DNA from 3 places in the Sphaerisporangium sp. NPDC088356 genome. Region 2 is predicted to be linked to each of the others. Evidence: riboswitches for the same ligand, from Rfam matches in the RefSeq annotation. Region 2 holds a riboswitch; each other region holds the start of a gene.
What was found. A riboswitch is a leader RNA that binds a small molecule or an ion and turns the genes downstream of it on or off. The one in region 2 is predicted to bind thiamine pyrophosphate.
Positions count from the first base shown of each region.

Region 1: another riboswitch for thiamine pyrophosphate. It lies ahead of AB0O34_RS15760 (cytosine permease); the one in region 2 lies ahead of tenA (thiaminase II).
Region 3: another riboswitch for thiamine pyrophosphate. It lies ahead of thiO (glycine oxidase ThiO); the one in region 2 lies ahead of tenA (thiaminase II).

Region 1 is NZ_JBFBIK010000035.1:34,729-36,983, reverse strand. It holds gene AB0O34_RS15760 (cytosine permease) at 1-1,294, opposite strand, end outside; TPP riboswitch at 1,284-1,410, opposite strand; gene AB0O34_RS15755 (rhodanese-like domain-containing protein) at 1,436-1,768, opposite strand; gene AB0O34_RS15750 (DNA-formamidopyrimidine glycosylase family protein) at 1,847-2,255, opposite strand, start outside.
Region 2 is NZ_JBFBIK010000003.1:94,451-96,705, forward strand. It holds gene AB0O34_RS02500 (XRE family transcriptional regulator) at 1-708, shown strand, start outside; TPP riboswitch at 746-857, shown strand; gene tenA (thiaminase II) at 849-1,532, shown strand; gene AB0O34_RS02510 (TetR-like C-terminal domain-containing protein) at 1,663-1,905, opposite strand; partial or broken gene AB0O34_RS02515 (zinc-binding dehydrogenase) at 1,925-2,194, shown strand.
Region 3 is NZ_JBFBIK010000112.1:10,137-12,391, reverse strand. It holds gene thiO (glycine oxidase ThiO) at 1-904, opposite strand, end outside; TPP riboswitch at 905-1,017, opposite strand; gene AB0O34_RS29620 (FAD-dependent oxidoreductase) at 1,156-2,255, shown strand, end outside.

The sequences.
Region 1 (2,255 bases), on a different contig from region 2:
CCCGCGCCAGCAGGGTCGCCAGGGCGGACACGATGAACGCGGCCAGCGCGGCGTTCATCCAGACCTGCCGCTCGAAGCCGATCGCGTCGCGAAGATCCGTCCAGACCGAGTCCCACCACGCCACCGTGGGCGTCGCCGTGACCAGCCAGTACGCCACGAACCCGAGCACCCAGGGCACGACCATCCCCCAGCGCGAGGGCGCCCCGGCCGAGGTGTCCCACCTGGCGGCCCCGCCCAGCACGAAGTAGTCGATCACCAGCACGGCGAACATCGGGACGAACACCGCGCCGATGACGCCGAGGAACGCCCCGTACGAATTCACGTCGGCGAAGAGCGCGATGACGGTGGTCAGCACGCCGACGCCGATCGAGAAGATGCGCCGGTCCACCCTCGGCAGGAGGTTCTGCAGGGACATCGCCGTGGAGTAGACGTTGGCGAACGACTGGTCGGCCTCCCTGAGCACGAGGATGCCGAAGAACAGGCCCCCGAGGGGCACCGCCACGAACGCGTCCCACACCCGGCCGGGGTCGTTCCCGACCAGGGCCAGCGCGAGTATGCCGATGACCAGGCACGCGACCTGGGCGATCGTGTAGCCGCTGACCACCCCCGCGAAGGCCGCCCGGCCGGACCGCGAGTGCCGCGCGTAGTCGGCCGCCACCGGCACCCAGGAGACCGACAGCGCGATCACGTAGTCGACCGCCGGGGCGAAGGCGCTCCAGTCGCCGCCCCCGAGAGTGGGGGCCTCGCGCAGCAGCGCCACGGCGAGCCACACCATCGCGACGACCACCCCCGCCGTCACGAAGCGGCGGAGCAGGCGGATGGCCCCCAGCGGCCGGATCGTCAGGGCGATCGTCAGCAGGCCCGCCGCCACCACCCAGACCCAGTACGGCACGGAGTCACCGAAGATCGCACGGGCCCCGGTGGCGATCACCCACAGCTCGAAGGCCCCCCAGCCGAGCATCTGGACGATGTTCAGGACCGTCGGGACGTACGACAGCCTGGCCCCGAACAGGCCGCGCAGCAGCACCATCGCCGGCGCGCCGGTGCGCGCGCCGGGCACCGCCGCCAGGCCGACCATCACGGTGCCAATCAGGCTGCCGACCACGGCCGCGAGGACGGCCGCGCCCAGGCTCAGCGGGACGTCGCCCAGCGGGTTGAGCAGGTACAGGGCCCCGGAGAAGCCGAGGAGGCTCACTCCGAGGTTGGCCCAGAAGGCACCCTGGTCGAGCAGGCCCAGCGTCTTCGGAGGGGCCTCGTCGAGGGTCAGGGGGACCTCGCCGACGGCGGATGTCATCGCACGCTCCCTACGCCGGCATTACCCGGACAGGTTCATGCGGTCGGCGGCGCGCCCAGCGTCACTGGGAACCGCCCTCTCAGCCCGGTTGCGCCCGAGCTCCCGCGGTATGGATTTTGACCGAATTATTACACCCCGTCGCTAGGCGACGAAGGGCTGCCCCCCGTTTTCGGCCACCATCGGGCGGCCGGCGGCGGCCCACGACTGCATGCCGCCCTCAATGTTGATCGCCTCGCGGCCCACGTGGTTGAGCCACGCGGCGGCCCTGGCGGACCTGCCGCCGACCCGGCAGACGACGTAGACCGGCACGCCCGCCGGGACCTCGTCGACCCTCTGCTGCAGCGCGCCCAGCGGGATGTGGACGGCCGTCGGGGCGTGCCCCGCCCGCCACTCATCGGGCTCGCGCACATCGAGCAGGAAGACGTCGTCGGGTACGGCCTTGGCCTCGATCTCTGGGACGTTCATGCCGTTCATTGTCCCCGCTCTACGAGTCTTTCCGCCCGCTAACGGAGGGTTGTCATCGCTAACCCAGCGTTGTTTTTCGGCGAGAGGCTACTTGAGCAGGCGGGACAGCCTGCGGTCGGCCAAGGGCTTCCCGCCGGTCTGGCACGTCGGGCAGTACTGCAGGGAGGAGTCGGCGAACGACACCTCCTTGATCGTGTCCCCGCACACCTCGCACTGCTGCCCGGCACGCCCGTGCACCCGCAGGCCCGACTTCTTCTCGGTCTTGAGATCCTTCGCGGCGATGCCGCGCGAGCGCTCGACGGCCGCGCGCAGCGTGCTGACGATCGACTCGTGCAGCCCCGCCACCGCGTCGTCGGTCAGCGACCCCGCGATCTTGAACGGGGACATCTTCGCGACGTGCAGCACCTCGTCGGAGTAGGCGTTGCCGATGCCGGCGATCACCTTCTGGTCGCGCAGGAGCCCCTTGATCCGGGTGCGGCTGCCGCCCAGGATGCCC
Region 2 (2,255 bases):
CGCGACCCGGCCGCCGCCGCCCGCGAGCTGCGACGGCACTGGGGGCTCGGCACCGGGCCGATCTCGCATCTCGTCCGCCACATGGAGGCCCATGGCATCGTCGTGGTGCTTCCCCCGCCCGACGAGGACGCCACCACGGTCGACGCCTTCTCGACCTCGCAGCTGCCCCGGCCGATCGTCGTGCTGACCGCCAACCGCTTCGACGACATCCATCGCTACCGCTTCACCGCCGCCCACGAGCTGGGCCATCTCGTCCTGCACGGCGACACCGCCGCCGGCGACGTCCAGCAGGAGCGCGAGGCCGACACCTTCGCGGCCGAGTTCCTGACCCCGCGCGACAGCATCCTGCTCGAGCTTCCCCGGCGCCTCGACCTGCGCCGGCTGGCCGAGCTCAAGCACGTGTGGGGGGTCTCGATCAGCTCCCTGCTCTACCGCTGCCGCGAGGTCGGCCTGCTCTCCGACTCCTCGGCCAGCCGGGCGTACCAGCGTCTCGGCGCCCTCCGCGACCAGCCGGGTTTCGCCAGCGAGCCCATCACCGGCTACCCGGGAGAGCACCCGGTGCTCCTACGGCAGGCCTTCGACCTGGCGGCGGCGGACACCGACCTCACCATGGCCACGCTCGCCACCCAGCTCGCCTGGCCGCTCGCCCGCGTCCGAGAGCTGCTGGGCATCCGTGACCAGCGCCCCAAGCTGGTGATCGTCCCCTAGCGGGTGGAGCCGGGAGCCGTACGCGCTAATCTCGGGTCGGACAGAACGCGGGAGTCCGGCGCACCGGGCTGAGAGTGCGGCTGACGCGGCCGCAGACCGCTCGAACCTGACCGGGTCATGCCGGCGTAGGGAGTTGTTCGATGACGACGTTCGAGCACGCGCGCCCGTACAGCGAAGAGCTGTGGGAGGCGATCGGCCCCATCTACAGCGCGATCCTGGACCACCCGTTCATCACCGGGCTGGTCGACGGCACGCTCCCGCGTGAGGCCTTCCGGCACTTCGTGGTGCAGGACTCGCACTACCTGCGGGACTACGCGCGGGCGCTCGCCCTGTGCGCGGCCAAGGCGCCGACCGAGGACGACGTACGGGCCTTCGCGGGCGACGCGGTGGGGGCGATCGCGGCGGAGCAGGAGATGCACGCGGAGTTCATGGCCGAGCTGCGCGGCTCCCCGGCACAGGCCGCGGAGCTGCCGGTGGGCCCGACCACCCGCGCGTACACGAGCTATCTGCTGGCCACGGTGTACGGCGGGTCGTTCCTCGACGGCCTCGCCGCGGTGCTGCCCTGCTACTGGATCTACGCCCGTGTCGGCGAGGCCCTGCTGGCCAAGTCGTCGCCCGATCCGCTCTACCAGCGGTGGATCGCCACCTACGGCGACGAGGCCTTCCAGAGCGTCGTCCGCCGGGTGGTCGCCCTGACCGACCGGGCAGGGGACGAGGCCACCTCTCGCCAGCGCCGCCGAGCCCAGGACCACTTCGTCACCACCTCCCGCTACGAATGGATGTTCTGGAACGCCGCCTGGCACCAGGAGTCCTGGCCCATCTGACACAGACAGCGCGGGCGCCCTCCAGAAGGACGAGGCACCCTGGCAGGAAGCGCCCGGATCGGCCCGGAAGCGGCGCATCGTGTGGGCGTGGAAACCGTGCACGGGCCGTTCTGGCAGGGGTTCGGTGTGGTCAGTGGGCCGGGAGGTCGTCCAGTTCGGCGGTGAACAGCAGCGTGGGGTCGAATCCCATTCCGGTGAAGTGGCCGGCGAGTTCCAGGGACAGGACGCCGTGCAGCCGGGTCCAGAAGGTCAGTGCCCGGTGGAGGGCCGCGGGCGGGGCGGGGTGGCCGTCCGCCCAGTGCCGGTGGTCTTCGAGGTGCGTCTCGAACGGTGTCGCGGAGGTCCCCGAAGGAGTCGGCGCGGCGGTGGTCAACGGCATCACCGCCTGGCAGATGCTGCACCGCAAGGCACGCGTCCGCGCCGGGCAGACCATTCTGGTGCACGGCGCCAACGGCGGCGTGGGCTCGATCCTGATTCAGCTGGCGCGGGCCGCCGGCGTGAAGGTGATCGGCACAGCGTCCACGCGCCACCACGACGCCCTGCGGGAGCGCGGCGTCCTTCCGGTCGACTACCGCACCGGGGACATCGCCGCGCGCGTCCGCGAGCTCGCCCCCGGCGGGGTGGACGCCGTCTTCGACCACGTCGGGGGCCGCGGCGTCGTCGGCTCCTGGCGCCTGCTCGCGCCCGGCGGCACGCTCGTCTCGTACGGCAGCGCCTCCACCC
Region 3 (2,255 bases), on a different contig from region 2:
CGCCGAGCACGATCTCCCCGTCGCCGCGCGGCACCATGTACGCGCTGGACCCGTGGACCACCCCGCGCACGCAGCGGCCGAGGAACCCCGGAGCGCCGCGCAGCCGCATGATCTGGCCCTTGACCGGGCGCACCGGCGGCAGGACCTCCGGGGGCAGGCCGTCCAACGATCCCGACCACGCCCCGGCGGCCAGGACGACCCGGTCCGCGGCGATCGCCCCGCCTCGCGCCAGCCGTACCCCGCGCACCGCGTCACCCTCGACGGCGAAGCCCGTGACGCGGTCGGCCACCACGCCGACGCCCCGCCGCGACAGCGCGGCGAGCAGCGCGGCCGTCACCCGGCGCGGATCCACCCAGGCGTCTCCCGGCGCGAGGACGCCGCCACGGACCGAAGGGGCGAGCATCGGCTCGGCGCGGCGGCACTCGCGTCCCGTCAGGCGTTCCACCGGGAGCGACAGCTTCTCCATGAAGCCGGCCAGCTCGCCGAGCGCCGCGAGGTCGTCCGCGCCGAAGGCGACGTCCAGGGTGCCGTCGGTGCGGTGGTCGACGTCCATCCCCGCCTCGCCGGACAGCTCGGCGGCGAAGCCGGGCCACAGGGCGAGGGACGCGAGGCCCAGCCGCAGCAGGGGCTCCTCGGTGTAGGTGACCTCGCTCACCGGGGCGAGCATCCCGGCCGCCGCGTGTGAGGCGCCCGACCCGGGCGCCGGGTCGACCACGGTCACGGCGTGCCCGCGCTGGGCGGCGCGCCAGGCGACCGACAGGCCGACCACGCCCCCGCCCACGACGATCACGTCCGCGTGCGGCGCCTTCCCGTACGGCCCGCCGGTGCGCGGCGCCTCGGACGGTGGGCCGGAGTGTGGCGTCTTTTCGGCCGACGGCACCACGACATCTCGCACATTCGGCATGTCCACCAAGGTCCCGCTCCCTTCGCCGGCATGATCCGGATCAGGTCTCTAGCGGTCGAGGGCCGTGAGCCCTCCTCTCAGCCCGGTCTCGCCGGACTCCCGCGCGTGCTGACGGCACCAGCCTATTCCTGCCTCCATACGGCTTGCGCACCCGCTTGAGTGTTCTCATCACTGGCTGTGTGCGATAGTGAGCCAATTCGTTACCAAATCGCCGTTGGCGAGTTACCCGGCTGGCCGCTTAGGGTCAGGATGTGAATCATGTCGTGGTGGTCGGAGCCGGACTGGCCGGCGTACGGAGTGTCGAGGCGCTGCGGGCGCGCGGTTACCGAGGGCGCGTCACTCTGGTCGGAGATGAGAACCATCGCCCCTACGATCGTCCACCCTTGTCGAAGGCCGTGCTGCTCGGCGACCTGGACTCCACGGTCGTCGACTCCGACCTCGGCGCCCTCGACGTCGACCTGCGCACCAGCGTGTCGGCCAAGGGCCTGCGCCAGGGCGCGCTCGAGACCACAGAGGGCGAGCTCGAGTACGACGGCCTGATCATCGCCACCGGCGCCTCGCCCATCAGGCTGCGCGGCGAGGGCACCCAGCACGTGCTCCGCACCATCGACGACGCCCTCGCCCTGCGCGAACTGCTGGTCCCCAAGGCCCACGTGGTGGTCGTCGGCGCGGGCTGGATCGGCGCCGAGGTCGCCACGGCGGCGCGCCGCGCCGGGTGCGCGGTGACCGTCGTCGAGGCCGCCCAGTCGCCGCTCGCCGTAGCCCTCGGCACCGAGGTCGGCGGGCGCACCGTGCCCTGGTACGCCGAGGCCGGCATCGACCTCAGGCTCGGCACGATGGTCGGCTCGGTCGACCCGGGCGGCCTGACCATGATGGACGGCTCATGGATCCCCGCCGACGTGGTGGTGACCGGCGTCGGCGTGCGCCCCACCGTCGGGTGGCTCGCGGGCTCCGGCGTCGAGATCGACAACGGCGTCTTGGTCGACGAGCACCTGCGCACCTCGATGGAGGGCATCGTGGCGGTCGGCGACTGCGCGAACTGGTGGTCGCGCCGCTTCGGCCGCCGCATGCGGGTCGAGCACTGGGACACCGCGCTGAACGCCCCCGAGACCGCGGTGGCCACGCTCCTCGGCGAGACCGCCGTCTACGACCCGGTTCCCTATTTCTGGTCCGAGCAGTTCGGCCGCATGCTGCAGTACGCCGGCCACCACGACGGCGCCCGGCTGGTCCTGCGCGGCGACCCGGCGACCGACCGCAAGTGGGCGGCGTGCTGGCTGACCGACGACCACCGGCTGGCCGCTATCCTTACGGTCGACCGTCCCCGTGACCTGGTGCAGGGCCGCCGCATCGT